4 regions of the Rhizobium sp. BE258 genome follow, and region 1 is predicted to be linked to each of the others. Evidence: riboswitches for the same ligand, from Rfam matches in the RefSeq annotation. Region 1 holds a riboswitch; each other region holds the start of a gene.
What was found. A riboswitch is a leader RNA that binds a small molecule or an ion and turns the genes downstream of it on or off. The one in region 1 is predicted to bind cobalamin.

Region 2: another riboswitch for cobalamin. It lies ahead of J2X43_RS30185 (ABC transporter substrate-binding protein); the one in region 1 lies ahead of bluB (5,6-dimethylbenzimidazole synthase).
Region 3: another riboswitch for cobalamin. It lies ahead of nrdH (glutaredoxin-like protein NrdH); the one in region 1 lies ahead of bluB (5,6-dimethylbenzimidazole synthase).
Region 4: another riboswitch for cobalamin. It lies ahead of cobU (bifunctional adenosylcobinamide kinase/adenosylcobinamide-phosphate guanylyltransferase); the one in region 1 lies ahead of bluB (5,6-dimethylbenzimidazole synthase).

What each region holds. Positions count from the first base shown of each region.
Region 1 is NZ_JAVDWL010000009.1:209,854-215,032, reverse strand. Features, by position in the region: gene J2X43_RS27510 (NAD+ synthase) at 1-297, shown strand, start outside; gene J2X43_RS27505 (NYN domain-containing protein) at 382-1,089, shown strand; gene J2X43_RS27500 (hypothetical protein) at 1,122-1,952, shown strand; cobalamin riboswitch at 1,970-2,152, shown strand; gene bluB (5,6-dimethylbenzimidazole synthase) at 2,195-2,878, shown strand; gene J2X43_RS27490 (DUF2865 domain-containing protein) at 2,875-3,972, opposite strand; gene J2X43_RS27485 (NADP-dependent malic enzyme) at 4,097-5,179, opposite strand, start outside.
Region 2 is NZ_JAVDWL010000012.1:56,358-61,536, forward strand. Features, by position in the region: gene J2X43_RS30170 (bifunctional sugar phosphate isomerase/epimerase/4-hydroxyphenylpyruvate dioxygenase family protein) at 1-418, shown strand, start outside; gene J2X43_RS30175 (GntR family transcriptional regulator) at 428-1,102, opposite strand; gene J2X43_RS30180 (GntR family transcriptional regulator) at 1,142-1,828, opposite strand; cobalamin riboswitch at 1,989-2,245, shown strand; gene J2X43_RS30185 (ABC transporter substrate-binding protein) at 2,410-3,426, shown strand; gene J2X43_RS30190 (iron ABC transporter permease) at 3,423-4,463, shown strand; gene J2X43_RS30195 (ABC transporter ATP-binding protein) at 4,460-5,179, shown strand, end outside.
Region 3 is NZ_JAVDWL010000001.1:674,417-679,595, forward strand. Features, by position in the region: gene metE (5-methyltetrahydropteroyltriglutamate--homocysteine S-methyltransferase) at 1-1,348, shown strand, start outside; cobalamin riboswitch at 1,499-1,723, shown strand; gene nrdH (glutaredoxin-like protein NrdH) at 1,975-2,196, shown strand; gene nrdI (class Ib ribonucleoside-diphosphate reductase assembly flavoprotein NrdI) at 2,209-2,619, shown strand; gene nrdE (class 1b ribonucleoside-diphosphate reductase subunit alpha) at 2,589-4,748, shown strand; gene nrdF (class 1b ribonucleoside-diphosphate reductase subunit beta) at 4,942-5,179, shown strand, end outside.
Region 4 is NZ_JAVDWL010000003.1:732,604-737,782, forward strand. Features, by position in the region: gene J2X43_RS14135 (chloride channel protein) at 1-855, opposite strand, end outside; cobalamin riboswitch at 1,078-1,469, shown strand; gene cobU (bifunctional adenosylcobinamide kinase/adenosylcobinamide-phosphate guanylyltransferase) at 1,787-2,311, shown strand; gene cobW (cobalamin biosynthesis protein CobW) at 2,317-3,363, shown strand; gene cobN (cobaltochelatase subunit CobN) at 3,367-5,179, shown strand, end outside.

The DNA.
Region 1 (5,179 bases):
AACATCATCGACAAGGCGCCCTCTGCCGAACTGCGCCCCGATCAGACCGACCAGGATTCGCTGCCGCCTTATCCCGTTCTCGACGACATTCTCGAATGCCTCGTCGAAAAGGAAATGGGCGTCGACGAGATCGTCGCGCGCGGCCACGATGTCGCGACCGTGCACCGGATCGAGCATCTGCTCTATCTCGCTGAGTACAAGCGCCGCCAGTCGGCGCCCGGCGTGAAGATCACCAAGAAGAATTTCGGCCGCGACCGCCGCTATCCGATCACCAACCGTTTTAGGGATCGTGGTTAGCGATCGTTAACCCGATCAACCGAAAGCTGCTGACGGCAGTCTCTTCTCGCGTTTCTATGCTTTGGAAACGCGGGAGGTTTGAGCATGCGGGAAACCAAGGTCGCCGTCTTCATCGATACGGAAAACCTGCCGGCGCGCTGTGCGGGAGAGATCATCAGCATCGCCGGCGGATATGGACGCCTCATCGAGCGCCGGGCTTACGGCGACTTCACGAAAGAGGCGGCGCAGCCGTGGATTGCGGAGGCCGGACGTCAGGCACTCAGCCTGCAGACGGCTGTCAGCTCGCATTCCGGCAAGAACGGCGCGGATATCCTGCTTGCCATCGATGCAATGGAATATCTGGCCGGTTCGGCGACCGATCTTTTCTGCATTGCCAGCAGCGACCGCGATGTCGGCCATCTGGCGATGCGTATCCGCATGCGCGGCAAGCAGGCGATCGGACTGGGTGCACCCAACGCATCGGTGCTGTTGCGCCAGTCCTTCGATGATTTCTTCGAGCTCAATGCCGGTGAGGCGAATCCCGCCTTTGCGTTGCCGAAGGTGATTGCGCTGCAGCCCTCTCCAAATATCCGGCCCTATATCACCCAGGCGCTGCAGGCGGCCAAGCTGCAGGGCGAAGGCTGGCTCGATATCGCTGAACTCGGGACGCTGTTGCGGCAGGTCTATCCGGAGTTCAAGGCGCAGCATTTCGGCGCTCCGAACCTCAGCTCGCTTTTGAAGCGATGCGCCTTTATCGAAACGCAGATGCATGGCACAAACCGCATGCAAATCAGAATGAAGCGGAACGGCTAAGCGCCGGGCCGCAGCAAATGCGGGAGGCATGGATGCGCAGTTCGGTCGAGATCTACAATATCCGCACCGGTCAGAGCCGGGTCGTGTTCCAGACGGAGCAGCTGATCGAGGCGCCGAATTTCTCGCCCGATGGCCGCTACCTGCTGCTGAACGGTGATGGCCTTCTCTATCGCTTGTCACCGGATGGCAAGGGCGGCCTGCAGCAAGTCGATACCGGCTTTGCCACGGCCTGTAACAACGACCATGGCATCTCGCCTGATGGCCGCCACTATGTGATTTCCGACAAGACCGAGCATGGCAAATCCTGCATCTATACGCTACCGTCGGAAGGCGGCGCGCCAAAGCAGATCACCGAAAACCTGCCGTCCTACTGGCATGGCTGGTCGCCCGACGGGAAGGAACTCGCCTATTGCGGCATTCGCGGCGATCTCTTCGATATCTACACGATTTCCGTCGATGGCGGCGCCGAGCGGCGGCTGACGCATGGCGAGGGGCGCAATGACGGGCCTGACTATTCCTTCGACGGCCAGTGGATCTATTTCAATTCCAGCCGTACCGGGCTGATGCAGATTTGGCGCATTCATCCCGATGGGACCGGTTTGGAGCAGGTCACGCATGACAATTACGGCAACTGGTTTGCCCATCCGGCGCCTACCAACGACAAGGTGCTGCTGCTTTCCTACGACCCTGACGTCTTCGATCATCCGCGCGATCTGCATGTGCGGCTGCGGTTGATGGATATGGACGGCGGCAATCTGACGACGCTGTTCGAGCTGTTCGGCGGGCAGGGCACGATCAATGTTCCCTGCTGGTCACCCGATGGTGATGAGTTTGCCTATGTCCGGTATTTCCCGGCTACTTGAAGCTTCTCTGAAAAGCGGGCAAGAGGCATGGGTCAGGTGCCCGCTTGCCGCGGGAGAATCGGGAATCCGGTGCAAGCCCGGAACGTGCCCAACGCTGTAAGGCCGACGCCTGCCGCATCATGCCACTGGTTGACACCGGGAAGGCCGCGGCGGGCGGATGACGCCAAGTCAGAAGACCGGCCTGGCATCATAGACTGATCCCGCGCGGACGGCGGGGCGGTTGCGTTGTTGGGGATTTGACGATGCGGCCCATGAACAAGGATGCGCTTGAAGGCGCGTCCGCCTTTTCCGCTGACGAGCGCGACGCCGTCTACCGGGCGATCATGACCCGGCGCGATGTGCGCGACCAGTTTCTGCCCGATACTGTGCCTCCGGATGTGCTGAGGCGGCTGCTCGAAGCCGCGCATCACGCGCCCTCGGTCGGCTTCATGCAGCCCTGGAATTTTATCGTTGTCGAAGATGCCGGTGTGCGTCAGCGCGTCTGGAACGCCTTCGACAGGGCGAACCGCGACGCGGCCGGGATGTTCGACGGTGAGCGGCAGGCGACATACCGTTCCCTGAAGCTGGAGGGCATCCTCAAGGCGCCGCTCGGCATCTGCATCACCTGCGATCCGTCACGCAGCGGTGACGTCGTGCTGGGGCGCACGCATAATCCGCGGATGGATAGCTATTCAACCGTCTGTGCGGTGCAGAACCTCTGGCTCGCGGCACGGGCCGAAGGCATCGGCGTCGGTTGGGTCAGCATTTTCCATGAGAGCGAACTCAAGGACATTCTCGGCGTGCCCGAGCATGTCGAGATCGTCGCCTGGCTTTGCGTCGGCTATGTCGATGCGCTCTACGGCGAGCCGGAGCTGGCCGTCAAAGGCTGGCGGCAGCGGCTGCCGCTCGACGAGCTGATCTTCCGCGATGGTTGGGGCAAGCGCTAATTCTGCTGCTGCTGTTGCGGCTGCGGACCTGACGTCGCCGGGTTCTTCAGGTCGATACTGCCCTGGTCGCCTGCGAGAAATTGCGGGCCTACCTGGCGGACCTTGCTGTTGCCGGGCTCGTAGGGGCGGTCGGGTACCTGTGCCTGCGGCGCAGCCGGTGCGGGGGCTGCAGTTGTCGGCGGCTTGGTGGTGATTGTCGTGATCGAGCCCTTCGGCGGCGGCGCGCTGACCGTCTGGTTCTTGCGCATCTGTTCGTAATAGGCGGTCAGATTGCAGCTGCAGGAGGATTTCTCGCCGGGCGCCCGGTTCTTGTAGGCGAAGGCGTTTGGCATGGCGCTGTAGCGCGCGCCGGTCGCGGCCGAGATCATGTTGTCCGCGTCGGTGTTGGAGACGTCCTGATAGAAAAGCTCGGTCTCGATGCCCGGGCACATTTTCGAGCAGGTCGAGGCGTCGCGGCTGAAATCGATCGAGGTCGCATTGGTGCTGATCGGGAAGAAGCCGCCGTCGCAGCTGCGCACGCACATGGTGCTGACATGCGACATCATCTCGCCGCGCGGCACGCCATATTGGGTGTTGCCTTCCTCGCCGTTGCCGAGCGGAATGAAGGTATCGCCGCGCATCGCCTGTTCTTCGGTGCTTGGCGCTGGGACATAGGCGCGCTCGTCCGGCTGATAGCCCGGATCGTCGTTGCAGCCGTTATCGTCGAGGGCGGCCATCAGTTCGCGGCGTTCGTTGACACCGCTGCCGCCAGCCTCCCGCAGTTGATTGCGGCGGTCTTGGAGGTAGTGGATGTTGTCGATCATCCGCGATTCCGATTCCTGCAGGTCGCTGCAGTAGCGGTCGTTCTCGCCGCCGATGACGACCATGCTGTCGACACTGCAGCCGTTGCTGCGCAGGTCGTTGCGAAGCTTGCGGAGCTCGAGGTTCTGCTCGGCTATGGCGCTTGCATATTGGCGGATCTCCGGGCCGTTACCGATCACCTGCGGCAGGTCGGCAAGGCGTCCGCGCAGATCTTCGCAGATCGCGCTGGTCTGCGCCGCGGCGGGCGCGGCAGCAGCGAGAAAGAGAGCAAGGGTCAGGCTTCGGCGTTTCACGGTATCATCCCGCAGCATAGTAAACCGGAAGCGGCAGAGCATTTGCCGCATCCGTTCTGTCTAACTGCCTTCCGTTAACAAGCTAACGAAGGAATTCTAACGCATTTTTCCGATCTACGGCAAATCACGCCGGCTGCTGGGCCTCGACCACGGCGAGAGCCGCCATATTGACGACGCCGCGCGAGGTCACCGACGGTGCCAGGATGTGTGCCGGGAGCGCCGTGCCGAGCAGGATCGGGCCGACATGCAGGCCGTCGGTCATCGACTTGACGACGCCGAGCGTGATGTTGGCCGCATCGAGGTTCGGGAAGACCAGCAGGTTGGCTTCGCCGTGCAGCGTGGTGGAGGGCATGACGCGCTTGCGGATTTCGTCGGCGATTGCGCTCTCGCCATGCATTTCACCATCGACCTCGAGATCGGGCGCGGCGTCACGGATCAGCTGCAGGGCACCGCGCATCTTCGTGGCGCTTTCGCTTTCGCGCGAGCCGAAGTTGGAATGCGAGACGAGGGCGGCGCGCGGCGTGATGCCGAAGCGCTTGATTTCCTCGGCAGCCAGAACGGCGGATTCAGCCACTTCCTCGGCGCTCGGATTGAATGTCACGTAGGTGTCGGTGAAGAAGGTGGCGCCACGCTGCGAGATCAGCAGGCTGAGCGCTGAAAAATCGCGGACATCCTTGCGCTTGCCGATGATCTGGCGAACGTCGCGCAGGTGCTTCTCGTAACGGCCTTCGAGGCCGCAGATCAGCGCGTCTGCTTCGCCGCGGCGCAGCGCCAGCGCACCGATGACGGTGGTGTTGGTACGCACGATCGTGCGGGCCGCTTCCGGGATGACGCCCCGGCGGCCGACGAGCGACAGATAGAGATCGACATATTCGCGGAAACGCGGATCGTCTTCCGGATTGATGACGGCGAAGTCGGAGAGCGGGCGGATGCGCAGGCCGTAGCGTTGCAGGCGGGTCTCGATGACCTGCGGACGGCCGATCAGGATCGGTTCGGCAATGCCTTCTTCGATCAACACCTGGGCAGCGCGGAGTACGCGTTCGTCTTCACCTTCGGAGAAGATCACCCGCTTCTTTTCGGCAGCCTTGGCGGCCGTAAAGATCGGCTTCATGATGAAGCCGGAGCGGAAGACGAAGCGGTTCAGCTGGTCGAGATAGGCGTCGAAATCGGTGATCGGACGGCGTGCAACGCCGCTCTCGGCCGCTGC
Region 2 (5,179 bases), on a different contig from region 1:
CATGAACGGCGCTGAAAATCGCAGAACGCTTGCCGGTCACTTCATCGCGGAGAAATTCGGCTCAGGCATCCAGCATCTGGCCTTCTCGACAGCCGATATCTTCGCCACCGCCAAAGCCCTGCGTGAAAAGGGCTTCAAAGCCTTGCACATCTCGCCCAACTACTACGATGACGTCGAGGCCCGCTTCGGGCTCGATCCCGATCTCAGCGAACGGCTGAAGGCAGAAAACATCCTTTATGATCGCGACGACGAGGGTGAGTATTTCCAGCTCTACAGCGGGACCTACGGGGAGGGGTTCTTCTTCGAGATCGTCGAGCGCCGTGGCTATCGCGGCTACGGCGCGCCGAACGCGATCTTCCGGATTGCGGCGCTGAAGAAGCAGATGCGGCCGGACGGCATCCCGAAGGACGCCTTCTGACTGCCATCGCTAGGCGATGCGGCCGCTTTTCACCACATGTTCAACGCCGCTCAATATGTGGCGGCGGATAACGGCGCGGGCGCCCTCGACGTCCCGCTTCAGCGCGAGTTCGAAGAGGAGCCTGTGATCGTCGACAACCGCTTTGCCGCGAAAACTCTGAGCCAGCATATGATAGCGCAGGAAACGGTCGAAGACGGAGGACAGCGTCTCCATCAGCGTCGCCGAATTACAGGCGGAGACGATCGCCTGATGAAACTCCCAATCGTAGCGGACCCAGTCGATCGTGCGCGAGGCGTCGCCGGCAAGCAGCCTCTTTTCGGCGGCCGCAAGCTTGTGGTGCGCGGCGACGATGCGCCCTTCCCATTCGAGATTCCCCGCGGCAAATGACAGGCCGATGGCATGGGTCTCCAGCACAGTGCGAAGATCGGCGAGTTCCTCCAACTCCTTGAGCGAAGCGGGGCTGACTTCGAAGCCGCGCTGGCCTTCGGCGAGCACCAGGTTTTCGGTGGTCAGGCGGCTCAGGATCTCGCGCAGCGACGACACACTGATCGAATAGTGCTCCTTGGCCTGCTCCAGCTTGATCTTCGCACCCGGCGCCAATGTCCCGGAGATGATATCCTGACGAATTTGCCGGGAGACGACGTCGCTGACAGTCTCGGAATGTTCACCGGTCACTTTGAGCATTGATTCCTCTACGTCCCGCACCATCGTGCGTGGAATACATTATCCTGCCGATAGGCGAATGGTCGCCAGTGAACCCTTGCTCAGCGCATGCTCGACGCCCTGCTGAATATGCCGCTGCAATATTCTCTTCGCCGTCGTGATGTCGCGCTGAAGAGCGGCCTCCAGCAGTTGCTTGTGCTCTTCTTCCGCAACGCCGCCGCGATAGGACAATGCCACCATCTGATATCGCAGATATTTGTCGAACACCGCCGAATGTGTTTCCATCAGCAGGCGCGATCCGCAGGCCGAGATCAGAGCCTGGTGAAACTCCCAGTCGTAGCGCTTCCAGTCTTCCGCCCTACTGGTATCGCCCGAGGCCATCACCTCTTCCATGCGCGCCAGCTTGTAATGGGCCGAGACCAGCCGCGCTTCCCATTCGACATCGCCCTGTTCGAAGGCCTGCTCCAGCGCGTGCTCCTCGAGAAGCAGACGCAGCGCTGCGGTCTCTCTCAGGTCGGCGACCGAAACACGCGCGACTTCGAAGCCGCGCTGCCCCTCGGCAACGACGAGGCCTTCCGATGTCAGGCGGTTGAGAATCTCTCTCAGTGTGCTGACGCTGGTTTGGTAGGCGATTCTCAGATTTTCAAGCTTGAGCTTCTGCCCCGGAGAAAGCCGCCCGAAAATGATATCCGCCCTTATTTGCCGATAGCCGCTCTCTGCGACGGTCTCGTTTGAGATTTCGTTCAACGGCCATTACCTCTGATATTCCCATTTTCTTCATATATAACGGAATAAGTATGCCGTATTCAACAAGCGAAAACGCGATTGGCGGCCGTTCTGCGGGTACTGAACCCTGATTGCCGAACCAGGGTGGCGCGCTGCGCGTCTTGACGGCCGGGATATTAGCGTCGTAACTGCATCCGACGGTTCCCGGAGGAAGTCTCCGACGGGATTAATAGGGAACACGGTGCGGACGACCCAAAAGGGACCAAGACCGTGGCTGCCCCCGCAACTGTAAGCGGATTGCCGATCATCACGGGAGACCAGCCTGCTGGATGTCTCCCTTGGGCCGCAAGGCCATGCCACTGCGATGTTATCGCGGGAAGGCAGATGAGAGGCGAATATTCGCGAGCCAGGAGACCTGCCGTCAAACACGATCCAATCAGCCGGGCGGGGATGCCTGGAAAGGAACAGACATGTTTGACCTGACCCTTCGCCGATACATGGCCTCCATCCGCCTCGATTGGGCTTTCCGCGTCCGCGCTGCGTGAGCAGTCACGCCGTGTTCCGCGGCGTCGTGCTGCCCGCTTCTCCTAAATCGAGGTCCCATGCGCCAGATTATCGCCACGCTCACATTTGCCCTCGGCCTGACCGGCTTCGCCGGTACAAGCCTTGCCGCCACGCAGTATCCTCTGACCCTCAACAACTGCGGGCAGCAGGTCACGTTCAAGAAGGCGCCTGAGAAGATCGTCTCGATCGGCCAGGGGATGACCGAAGTCCTGTTCTCGCTTGGTCTTGCCGGCAAGGTCGCCGGTACCGCCGTCTGGGTCGGGCCGGTCCTGCCGCAATATGCCGATGCAAATAGCAAGATCAAAAGGCTCGCCGACAACGATCCAAGCTTCGAGGCCGTCGTCGGTCAGGAACCCGATCTGGTCGCCGCCGAATTCGAATGGCATGTCGGTGCGCAAGGCTCTGTCGGCAAGCGCGAGCAATTCGCCGATCTCGGCATCAATACCTACATCGCGCCTGCCGACTGCGTCGCCAAGATCAATGCCGATGGCGGTGATGGCGTTCGCAAGGAGCTGTTCACGATGGACCTGATCTATCAGGAGATCGCGGAGCTCTCCGAAATTTTCGACGTCAAGGATCGCGGCGATGCCCTGATCGCCGATCTGAAGAAGCGTGAGGCTGCAGCCGTTGCCTCGATCTCGGGTGCCTCGGGCAAGAACCTGCCCGTTGTCTTCTGGTTCTCCAGCAAAGAGGTCAAGGGCGACGCCTTCATCGCCGGCAAGAACAGCGCTCCGGCCTATATTCTCAAGACGGTCGGCGCGAAGAATGTCGTCACGACCGAAGAGGAATGGCCGTTGGTCGGCTGGGAAACGATTGCCCAGGCAAATCCTGCCGTCATCGTCCTCGCGACCATGGACCGCCGCCGCTATGCCGCCGATGATCCGAAGGTAAAGATCGATTTCCTGGAGAGTGATCCGGTTACCAAGGAACTCGAGGCCGTCAAGAACAAGCATTTCGTGATGATGGACGCCCAGTCGATGAACCCGACGATCCGCACGATCGACGGCATCGAAACGCTGGCAAACGGCATCAAGACCTTCGGCCTTACGCAGTGAAAGTTGCCGCTTCCTGGCAACGCCGGTGGTGGGCGCTCGTTGCGCTCACCGCCGCCGCCGTTCTCCTCCTTGGCGTCATGATCAGCCTTGCCGTCTCGATCGGCGAGATTGCGATCCCAGTTGCGACAACCGCCAAGGCGGTTTCGAACCGGCTGTTTGGAACGGCGTTCGAACTCAGCCGCATCCACGAAGGCGTCATCTGGGACTACCGGCTCAGCCGCGCTTTGGCGGCGGCCAGTGCGGGCGCTTCTCTCGCCCTCTGCGGTGCCATCCTCCAGGCGCTTCTTCGCAACCCGCTCGCCGAACCTTACGTGCTCGGCATTTCCGCCGGCGCCTCGACCGGGGCCGTCTGTGTCATGATCCTCGGACTCGGCTATGGCGTTCTTTCGTTGTCGGGTGGTGCCTTTATCGGTGCGGTGGTGGCCTTCCTGCTTGTCGGCATTCTTGCGACAGGCACCGGGGGCTCCAGCGAACGGATCATTCTCTGCGGGGTTGCCGGCTCGCAGCTCTTCAATGCGCTCACCTCCTATATCGTCACGACATCCGCAAATGCGGAACAGGCGCGCGGCGTGCTGTTCTGGCTCCTGGGGTCGATGAGCGGCGTCCGCTGGCCCGATGTCTATCTGTCGGTGCCGATCGCGATCGCCGGCTTCGCCGCCTGCCAGTTCCACGCCCGCGCGCTCGATGCATTTGCCTTCGGTTCGGATGCCGCCGCATCGCTCGGCGTTGCCGTGCGGCGGGTGCAGATCGTTCTTTTCGGCATCACCGCGATCATGACTGCGGCCGTCGTCAGCATGGTCGGTTCTATCGGGTTTGTCGGCCTCGTCATCCCGCATGCCGCCCGCTTCATCGTTGGCCCGTCCCACAGCCGTCTCCTACCGGCCACGGCGCTCGGCGGTGCGATCTTCATGGTCGGGGCCGATATCGTTTCCCGGATCATCATCACGCAACAGATCTTGCCGATCGGTGTGGTCACCGCGCTTTTCGGCGCCCCAGCTTTCGCGATCATCCTCTATCGCGTCGGGAGAAGTGCATGAGCATCTCCATCGATACCGTGTCCTATTCGGCCGGCGACACCTTAATCATCGATGGCATCACGCTATCGGTGACCCCAGGTAAGGTGCTTGGTCTGCTGGGCCCGAACGGCTCGGGAAAGTCCAGCCTGCTGCGGCTAATCTGCCGCCTGCGCCGCGTCGATAGCGGCGTTATCCGTCTCGGCGAGGACGACGTCGCCATCCTCTCTAGAGCCAGTCTCGCCCGGCGCGTTGCTCTCGTCGAGCAGCAATCGGCAACCGATACGCCGCTGACCGTGCGTGACGTCGTCCAGCTCGGGCGCACGCCGCATCGCGGCCTGCTTTCTGCCTGGGATGCGGGAGATGATGCGGCCGTCGACATGGCCCTGGAGCGGGTCGACATGAAACACCGCGCCGGACAGATATGGCAGACACTTTCCGGCGGGGAGCGTCAGCGCGTCCATATCGCGAGAGCTCTGGCTCAGACGCCGACCGAGCTCCTGCTCGACGAACCGACAAACCACCTCGATATCCAGCACCAGCTCGAAATTCTATCCCTCGTGTCGAAACTCGGGACGACCTGCATCATTGCCATGCATGATCTCAATCTCGCAGCGATGTTCTGCGACAGCCTCGCCGTGCTGCAGAAGGGTAAAGTGGTTGCATTAGGAACCACATGGGAGGTTTTGAACGAAGATCTGATTGCCCGCGTCTTTGGCGTCCGGGCGTATGTCGAGCAA
Region 3 (5,179 bases), on a different contig from region 1:
GCGTCCAATCGAAATCGCGCCATCTTGCTCGCTTCTGCATGTGCCGATCGATCTTGCTCTCGAAACCGCTGTTGATGCCGAGGTCAGGGGATGGCTGGCTTTTGCCACGCAGAAGCTGGATGAGCTGGCGGTCCTCGGCCAGGCACTTTCGCAGGGGCGCGATTGCGTGACGGATGCCATCGGCAGCTCTTCGAGGGCCGCGGCCGCCCGCGCGGCATCGCCGAAGGTCAATGATCCCGCGGTCAGGCAGCGGATTGCAGCGATCGACGAGACCATGAAGCGCCGCAAGGCCGGCTTCGCCGAGCGCAAGGCGATCCAGCAGACGGATATCCGCTTGCCGCTGTTCCCAACGACGACGATCGGGTCCTTCCCGCAGACGTCTGAAGTCCGCAAGGCGCGTTCGGCACATGCGAAGGGAACGCTCAGCAATGCGGACTATGAGGCTTTCCTGCGCAAAGAGACCGAAGCAGCCATCCGCTGGCAGGAGGAAATCGGCCTTGATGTGCTCGTCCATGGCGAGTTCGAGCGCAACGACATGGTGCAGTATTTTGGCGAGCAGCTGTCGGGCTTTGCCTTCACGCAGCATGCGTGGGTACAGAGCTATGGCTCGCGCTATGTCCGTCCGCCGATCATCTTCGGCGATATCGCGCGGCCGAAGCCGATGACGACTGGCTGGTGGCAATATGCCCAGTCTCTGACGGACCGGCCGGTCAAGGGTATGCTGACTGGACCGGTGACGATCCTCAATTGGTCCTTCGTGCGCGACGATATCGCCCGAAGCGAATCATGCCGGCAGATCGCGCTGGCGATTCGCGACGAGGTCGGTGATCTCGAAAAGGCGGGTGCCAGGATGATCCAGATCGACGAGGCAGCACTTCGGGAAGGCTTGCCGCTGCGGCGCTCGCAGTGGAAGACCTATCTCGACTGGGCCGTCGAAAGCTTCCGCCTGTGCTCGACCGGTGTCGGCAACGCGACACAGATCCACACGCATATGTGCTATTCGGAGTTTAACGACATCATCGATGCGATCGCCGCCATGGATGCGGACGTGATCTCGATCGAGACATCGCGTTCGAAGATGGAGCTGCTGGAGGCATTCCGCAGCTTCGACTATCCGAACGAGATCGGCCCGGGTGTCTACGACATCCACTCGCCGCGCGTTCCCGATATTGCCGATATGACCGGTCTGCTTCTTTTGGCGCGCGAGCGGCTTGGCGATTCGCAGCTCTGGATCAATCCGGATTGCGGCTTGAAGACCCGCAAATGGGAGGAAGTGAAGCCGGCGCTAGTCAATATGGTGGCGGCGGCGCGGTCTTTGCGCGAACGCGTTGCCACGGCAACGGCCTGATCGTCATCGTATTCGAGGAGCCGGCTTTTGCCGGCTTCTCTTTTCCACAGCCAATCCGCATTAATCTTCCGTTATCCACATCACATTCATTTTTTCGGCTTGCGGCACCCGAAACATGAACCATCCATTGACGTACAAATAGACTCGCGTACTATATCTAGTGTTCGAGGTTCCCTCGATTCGCAAGAATCGCGGGCTAAGACGGGAATTCGGTGAGATCTGCCGCAAGGTGGAGCAATGCCGGAGCTGCCCCCGCAACTGTAAGCGGCGAGCATCTGTCCCATTTCGGGTCACTGGGTCATGAAGACCTGGGAAGACCGGGATGAATGTGATGATCCGCAAGCCAGGAGACCTGCCTTGAGCGAAAACGTCCACGGGCGGGGTGTCCGGCTGGCGAGCGATGAGATGTGGGCATGATGCCGCTCTTCGCTTCCTCCGGTGTGTCCCGCATGAGCCACTTCGGGGTGAAGTCTTATGTCTTTGAGTTTCAGATCATACCGGCGCGAATGACGGGCTGCTGACGCCCGGCAACCGGCAACGGCTGTCTTCCTTTTCGATCTTCCCAAGCGCGGACATCGGCGGATGTCCGAACGATATCCCATGCCTTCTAGTCACGAGGTTTTCCCATGAGCATCACCGTCTACAGCAAGCCCGCCTGCGTTCAATGCACCGCAACCACCCGCGCGCTCGATCGCCAGGGCATCGACTACACGATCATCGACGTTTCCACCGATAGCGCCGCTTATGATCTGGTGCAGGGTCTCGGCTACCGCCAGGTTCCCGTCGTCATCGCCGGCGAGCAGCATTGGGCTGGCTTCCGCCCCGACATCATCAGCGCGCTCGCCTGAGCGGCGGCTGCGATGGGCGAGATCGTCTATTTTTCCAGCCGGTCGGAAAACACCCATCGCTTCGTCGAAAAGCTTGGCCTTCCCGCCCGGCGCATCCCCATCACTGGCGCGACGCTCGAAGCTGTCTCGCCCTACGTGTTGATCCTCCCGACTTATAGCGGCGAGGGCGGCAAGGGAGCCGTGCCCAAGCAGGTGATCCGTTTCCTGAACGATGCGGCAAACCGTTCGAACCTCCGCGGCGTGATTGCCGCGGGCAACAGCAACTTCGGCGAGACCTTCGGGCTCGCCGGCGACATCATCGCGAAGAAATGCCAGGTGCCGTACCTCTACAGGTTCGAACTCTTGGGTACGGCTGATGATGTTGCCAACGTCAAACACGGATTGGAACGATTTTGGACACGGCAGTTCTCGAGCGCCCTGTAAAGGCGCAGGCCGCGGAAACAGGGCTGGATTACCACGCGCTGAACGCGATGCTGAACCTCTATGACGAGGACGGCAAGATCCAGCTGGACAAGGACCGGCAGGCGGCGAAGCAGTATTTCCTGCAGCACGTCAACCAGAACACCGTGTTCTTCCATAATCTCCGGGAGAAGCTCGATTACCTCGTGACTGAGGGCTATTACGAGCAGGAGGTGCTGGATCAGTATTCGTTCAATTTCGTGCGCGATCTCTTCGATCACGCCTATGACAAGAAATTCCGGTTCCCGACCTTCCTCGGCGCCTTCAAATACTACACCAGCTACACGCTGAAGACCTTTGACGGAAAGCGCTATCTGGAGCGCTACGAAGACCGCATCTGCATGGTGGCACTTGCCTTGGCGCAGGGCAACGAGGCCTTAGCGCGCGACATGGTCGATGAGATCATCTCCGGCCGCTTCCAGCCGGCGACGCCGACCTTCCTCAATGCCGGCAAGAAGCAGCGCGGCGAGCTGGTCTCCTGCTTCCTGATGCGCGTTGAAGACAATATGGAATCGATCGGCCGCTCGATCAATTCGGCGCTGCAGTTGTCAAAGCGGGGCGGTGGCGTGGCACTGTCGCTGACCAACATTCGCGAAATGGGCGCGCCGATCAAGCATATCGAGAACCAGTCGTCGGGCATCATCCCGGTGATGAAGCTGCTCGAGGATGCCTTCTCCTATGCCAACCAGCTCGGCGCGCGCCAGGGGGCCGGTGCCGTCTATCTCAACGCTCACCACCCCGACATCATGCGCTTCCTCGATACCAAACGCGAAAATGCCGATGAGAAGATCCGCATCAAGACGCTGTCGCTGGGTGTCGTCATTCCTGACATCACCTTCGAGCTCGCCAAGAACAACGAGGACATGTACCTGTTCTCGCCCTATGACGTGGAACGCGTCTACGGCGTGCCGTTCACCGAGATCTCGGTGACCGAAAAATACCGCGAGATGGTGGCCGACAGCCGCATCAAGAAGAAGAAGATCAAGGCCCGCGATTTCTTCCAGATCGTCGCCGAGATCCAGTTCGAAAGCGGCTATCCCTACATCATGTTCGAGGACACGGTGAATAAGGCGAACCCGATCGCCGGACGCATCACCATGAGCAATCTGTGCTCCGAGATCCTGCAGGTCAGCGAAGCCAGCGAGTATAACGACGACCTGTCCTACAAGGTGATGGGCAAGGACATTTCCTGCAATCTCGGCTCGCTGAATATCGCTGCCGCCATGGACTCATCCGATTTCGGCAAGACGATCGAAACATCGATCCGGGCGCTGACGGCAGTTTCCGACATGAGCCACATCTCTTCGGTCCCTTCGATCGAGAAGGGCAACGACGAGAGCCACGCGATCGGCCTCGGTCAGATGAACCTGCACGGCTATCTGGCCCGCGAGCGGATCCAGTACGGCTCCGAAGAGGGCGTCGATTTCACCAACATCTACTTCTACACGGTGACCTATCACGCCATCCGCGCCTCGAACCGTCTCGCCGTCGAGCGCGGTCAGAGCTTCAAGGGCTTCGAGAATTCGAAATACGCCTCGGGCGAATATTTCGACAAGTATACCGAAACCGAGTGGAAACCGGCTACGCAGACGGTTGCCGACCTGTTCAGCAATGCCGGTATCGAAATTCCCACCCAGGAAGATTGGCTGGCACTGAAGAAGGCCGTCATGGAGGGCGGGCTCTATAACCAGAACCTGCAGGCGGTGCCGCCGACGGGGTCGATCTCCTACATCAATCACTCGACGTCATCGATCCATCCGATCGTCTCCAAGATCGAGATCCGCAAGGAAGGCAAGATCGGCCGCGTCTACTATCCCGCCGCCTTCATGACCAACGACAATCTCGACTATTACCAGGACGCCTATGAGATCGGGCCGGAGAAGATCATCGACACCTATGCGGCTGCTACCCAGCATGTCGATCAGGGCCTGTCGCTGACACTGTTCTTCCGCGACACGGCGACGACGCGCGATATCAACAAGGCGCAGATCTATGCCTGGAAGAAGGGCATCAAGACCATCTACTACATCCGCCTGCGCCAGATGGCGCTGGAGGGTACGCAGGTGGAGGGATGTGTGTCGTGTACGCTGTGAGTTTTAGCTGCTGACGTTTGAGTAAGCGGCCCCCTCACCCTAGCCCTCTCCCCGAGGGGAGAGGGGATGTAGAGCGATACGCCGCCGCGGTTTCCCTTCTCCCCTCGGGGAGAAGGTGCCGGCAGGTCAGGCGCAACTCGTTGCACCGGGGATGAGGGGGCTACCAGATGAATTCGGTCCAAAGGACACACCCATGAACATGCACGCCAAGCCCGTATCCCGCGTCCGCGCCATCAACTGGAACCGCATCGAGGACGACAAGGACCTCGAAGTCTGGAACCGCCTGACCGGCAATTTCTGGCTGCCGGAAAAGGTGCCGCTGTCGAACGACATTCCCTCCTGGGCGACGCTGAAACCGGAAGAGCAGCAACTGACGATCCGGGTCTTTACCGGGCTGACGCTGCTCGACACGATCCAGAACGGCGTCGGCT
Region 4 (5,179 bases), on a different contig from region 1:
TACCGGCGTGGGTACGGAACTCTTGCGGGCCAGTTCCTCGACAAAGGAAACGCCCTGCATGATCAGGATGCCAGCACCGGCGCAGCAGGCGCCAAGCAGAATGGCCGGCACATAATCGGCCGGCACCACAGTGCCGAACCTCCCGACGTCGATGGTGAAATCGTTGCCTGCGAGAAGCCGTGCCACCAGCGTCGAGAGCAGGGCGGAAACGACAACGGGTGTGAGCGAGACGATGGTGTAGGTGCCGATGATCAGCTCGAACGCGTAGAAGGCGCCGGTTAGCGGGGCATTGAAGGCTGCGGCGATAGCGCCTGCCGCACCGCAGCCGAGGAGGACGCGTAGATCGGCGCGGCGCAGCTGTAGCTTCAGGCCGAGCTTCGAGGCCAGGCCTGCCGCCAGCTGCGTATAGCCGGCCTCGAGCCCCACCGATGCGCCGAAGCCGTTGGAGATCAGGTTCTGGATGGCGACGATGATGCTGTCGGTCAGCGACAGGCGGCCACCATGCAACGCATTGGCCTCGATCGGGTCGACCATCGGCTTCTTGCGCGTCCTGCTGAGGATGAAGAGCAGCAAGCCGAGAAGCATGCCGCCGCAGACCGGTGCCAGGAGCAGCAGAAGCTTGTTGCTGATATCAGAGGAGCTGAGACGATCGACATCGCTGATGCCGAAGATGAGGCTGTGCATCTCCCGGGAGATCAGGCTCATGCCGGTGACCGCGCAGCCGGAGATGACGCCGACCGCGCCACCGGCGAAAACCATGCCCATTTCGTTCTGGCGCGCCAGCGCGCGCAGCCGCGCCAAATCGAATTTGAGATGGCGCCGCGTCAGGCGGCCGATATCGGTTTTCGTGAGCATGATGACAGAACTAGGCGACGGGAGGAAGGATCAAGGAAGCAGGCTTTTCGCGCCGCATGATTTCGCGAGCAATTGCAGCAAAAGCGAGGCGGCGGCAAGCGAAATATGCCCGTAAGTCAATGAATTTAATAGACTATCTGTTTGGTAGACTCAGTCGTGTTAAGATGCGGCATTTTCCATCGTGTCAGGCTCGATTGACTTCGCACTGCCGCACGCCTAACGATGAAATCAATAACGGATGGTTCCGGAGCGGTGATTGCCGCCCTGGATGAAAAGGGAATGTGACGGGGCGGACCCAAACCGGGCGTCTTCATCACAGCCGACCCCGCGACTGTAGAGCGGTCAGGGTCTTCCATCCGGTGCACCGGCACCACCGCCTGATCGCCGCATTCTGCGGCAGGGCGGTGGCTCAAGGACACCGGAAAAGCCACTGGAATGCATCGTGATCAGCAGGGGCTGGACGCCTCCATTTCTACGAATCGTCCGCCTTTTCACGAGAATGCAGCCGGGAAGGCGAGGAAGATCCGCTGGCACGATCAGGGATGGCCTTGCGCCATCCCTGTCGGGGCCTCGAACCGCGAGCCAGGAGACCTGCCAACCGTGCCGGGCGAAGAGCCCACCCAAGGGCAATCCTGTCCGCTGCCAGCACGGAGGTTGTCATGGCTGAAACGAATAGTTCGGTGCTGTTTTTGGCACGATGGAAGGGCGAGGCGCCTCGGTCTTTCGCCGTGTCGCGGGCTCCCATCTCTGCCCTCATTCCTGTGCTTGTCACAGGAATCCAGTCGCCGCGCGTCTGCGCGGCGGAGAGACTTCTCCTCCAAAGCACCAGAGTCATTCACGGCGCAGACGCGCCGTGGCTGGATTCCTGTGACGAGCACAGGAACGAGGGAGTGCAGGGAGAGCGCAGAACTTTCGCCGCAGGCCTTTGCGCATGAGCGGCTCCCTGTCCGGCACCACCTTCGTCCTCGGCGGCGCTCGTTCCGGCAAATCCCGTTTCGCCGAACAACTGATCACCGATAGCGGCCTCGAGCGCCACTATGTCGCCACCGGGCGGGCCTGGGACGACGAGATGCGGGCGCGGATTGCCGCCCACAGGGACGATCGCGGGCCGTCCTGGACGACGCATGAGGAGCCGCTGCAGCTTGTCGATTGCCTGTCGGCAATCGATAGCGAAGGGCGGGCTATCCTTGTCGATTGCCTGACGCTCTGGGTCACCAATCTGATGATGGGCGAGCGGGATATGGCGGCGGAATCTGCGAACCTTGCCGCCTGGCTACCGAAGGCAAGGGCGCGGCTCGTGCTTGTTTCCAATGAAGTCGGCCTCGGGATCGTGCCCGAGAACCGGATGGCGCGGGATTTCCGCGATCATGCCGGACGGCTGCACCAGATGATCGCGGCCTCCGCCGCGGACGTGTATTTTATCGCGGCAGGGCTGCCGCTGAAAATGAAGGGTTGAAATTTATGAACCAGAAGATCCCCGCAACCGTGATCACCGGCTTTCTCGGCGCCGGCAAGACGACGATGATCCGCAACCTGCTTTCCAATGCCGGCGGCAAGAAGATCGCGCTGATCATCAATGAATTCGGCGATCTCGGCGTCGATGGCGAAGTGCTGAAGGGCTGCGGCGCGGAGAATTGCACCGAGGATGATATCATCGAGCTCACCAACGGCTGCATCTGCTGCACAGTTGCCGACGATTTCATTCCGACGATGACCAAGCTGCTTGAGCGCGAGCAGCGCCCCGATCATATCGTCATCGAAACCTCGGGTCTTGCGCTGCCGCAGCCGCTGGTCGCCGCCTTCAACTGGCCCGATATCCGCAGCGAAGTGACCGTCGATGGCGTGATCACCGTCGTCGATAGCGCCGCCGTTGCCGCCGGACGGTTCGCCGACGACCACGATGCCGTCGATGCGCGCCGCGCCGAAGACGAGTCGCTCGATCACGAGAGCCCGATCGAGGAGCTGTTCGAGGATCAGCTGACCTGCGCCGATCTGATTGTGCTCAACAAGACGGACTTGCTGGATGCCGCAGGCATTATCCGCGTCCGTGACGAAGTGGCGTCGCGCATTTCGCGCAAGCCGGCGCTGATCGAGGCGAAGAACGGCGACGTTCCGGCAAGCGTTCTGCTCGGCCTCGGCGTCGGCACCGAGGAAGACATCGCCAACCGCAAATCCCATCACGAGCTGGAGCATGAGGACGGCACGCCGCACGATCACGACGAGTTCGACAGCTTCGTTGTCGAGCTTGGTGCGATTGCCGATACGGGTGCTTTCATCGAGAAGCTGAAGGGCGTGATTGCAGAGCATGATGTGCTGCGCCTGAAGGGCTTTGCCGCAGTCGAGGGCAAGCCGATGCGCCTGCAGATCCAGGCTGTCGGCAGCCGTATCGACCAGTATTTCGACCGCGCCTGGGCCACCGGCGAAACGCGCGGCACGCGTCTCGTCGTTATCGGTCTGCACGACATGGACGAGGCGGCGGTGCGCAAGGCCATCGAGGCGCTCGTCTGATCCATGCATCTGCTTCTCGCCCAGAAAGGAACGATCAGCGACGGTGACGAGGCCATCGATCTTGGCCAGTCGCCCGGCGATATCCTGTTCCTGTCTGCGGCGGATACGGAGCTTGCGGCCATCGCCGCCGCCCACGGACAGGGCGGCGGTTCACCGCTGACGCTTCGGCTTGCCAGCCTGATGAGCCTGAAGCATCCGATGTCCGTCGATGCCTATGTCGAGCGCACGGCGCGGCACGCAAAGCTCATCATTATCAGGCCGCTCGGCGGCGCCAGCTATTTTCACTATGCGCTGGAGGCTCTGCATTCCTGCGCGGCGCGGCACGGCGCGCGGATTGCCGTTCTGCCCGGGGATTCCAAGCCGGATGCGGGGCTGACGCCGTTTTCCAATGTGGCGCTCGATGATCTCAATGCGCTGTGGGCTTACCTGATCGAAGGCGGTGACGAGAACTCGCGGCGGCTGCTGGATTATGCGGCGGCGATGCTGTCGGGTGGTGAAAAACCCGGTGCGGCCGCGCCGTTGATGAAGGCCGGGATATGGTGGCCGGGGCGGGGAGTCGTTGGGGTTGAGGAGTGGGGAGTGTTGTCTGCGGCGATGCTGCGGAACGTGGCACCCCCCTCGACATCCAACGACGCCCCCATCGCCGCCATCAGCTTCTACCGCGCCCTCGTCCAGAGCGGCGAGACCGCACCGGTCGAGGCGATGATCGAGGCCTTGGCGGCGGAAGGTCTCAGGCCGCTGCCGGTCTTTGCCTACAGCCTGAAAGACCCGGTCTCCAAGGGCATCATCGACAGCATTTTCGATCAGGCGCCTCCTGATGTCGTGGTCAACACGACGGGCTTTGCGGTGTCGGCGCCCGGCGCTCTGCGTGAATCGACCGTGCTGGAAAAAAGCGGCGCCGTGGTGCTGCAGGCAATCCTGTCTGCCTCGTCGCGCGAGGCATGGGCCGGGTCATCGCAGGGGCTGTCGGCGCGCGATCTCGGGATGAACGTCGCGCTGCCCGAAGTCGATGGGCGGGTTCTGGCCCGTGCCGTCTCGTTCAAGTCGGCAGCGCGCTATGATGCTGCTGTCGAAGCGAATATCGTTACCAGCCAGCCTGATGAAGGGCGGATGCGTTATACGGCGAGGCTTGCCGCCGGCTGGGCGCGGCTACGGCGAAAACCAGCAGAGAAGCGACGTGTGGCGCTGGTGCTCGCCAACTATCCGAACCGCGACGGGCGCCTCGGCAACGGCGTAGGCCTCGATACGCCTGCGGGTACCGTCGAGGTGCTGAAGGCGATGCGCGGGGCGGGCTACGATGTCGCGGATTTCCCTGACGATGGCGATGCGCTGATCCGCCATCTCTCGGAGGGGCCGACGAATTCCGGGCGTGACGGAAAGGTGATCCGCGAAACGCTTTCCATGAGTCGATACAAGGCGTTCTTCGCGTCTCTTCCGAAAAAGATTCAAGACGAGATGACGGCGCGCTGGGGCGTGCCGGCGGGCGATCCCTATGTTGTGGATGGTGACTTTGCTTTGCCATTCACGCGGTTCGGCAATGTGCTCGCCGGTATCCAGCCGGCCCGCGGCTACAATATCGATCCGAAGGAAAGCTACCATTCGCCCGATCTCGTGCCGCCGCACGGGTATCTCGCCTTCTATGCTTTCCTGCGCCAGGAATTCGGCGCCGATGCGGTTGTTCACATGGGCAAGCATGGCAATCTCGAATGGCTGCCGGGCAAGGCGCTGGCGCTTTCGGAGGAGTGCTATCCGGAGGCGATCCTCGGGCCGCTGCCGCATCTCTATCCTTTCATCGTCAACGATCCCGGCGAGGGCA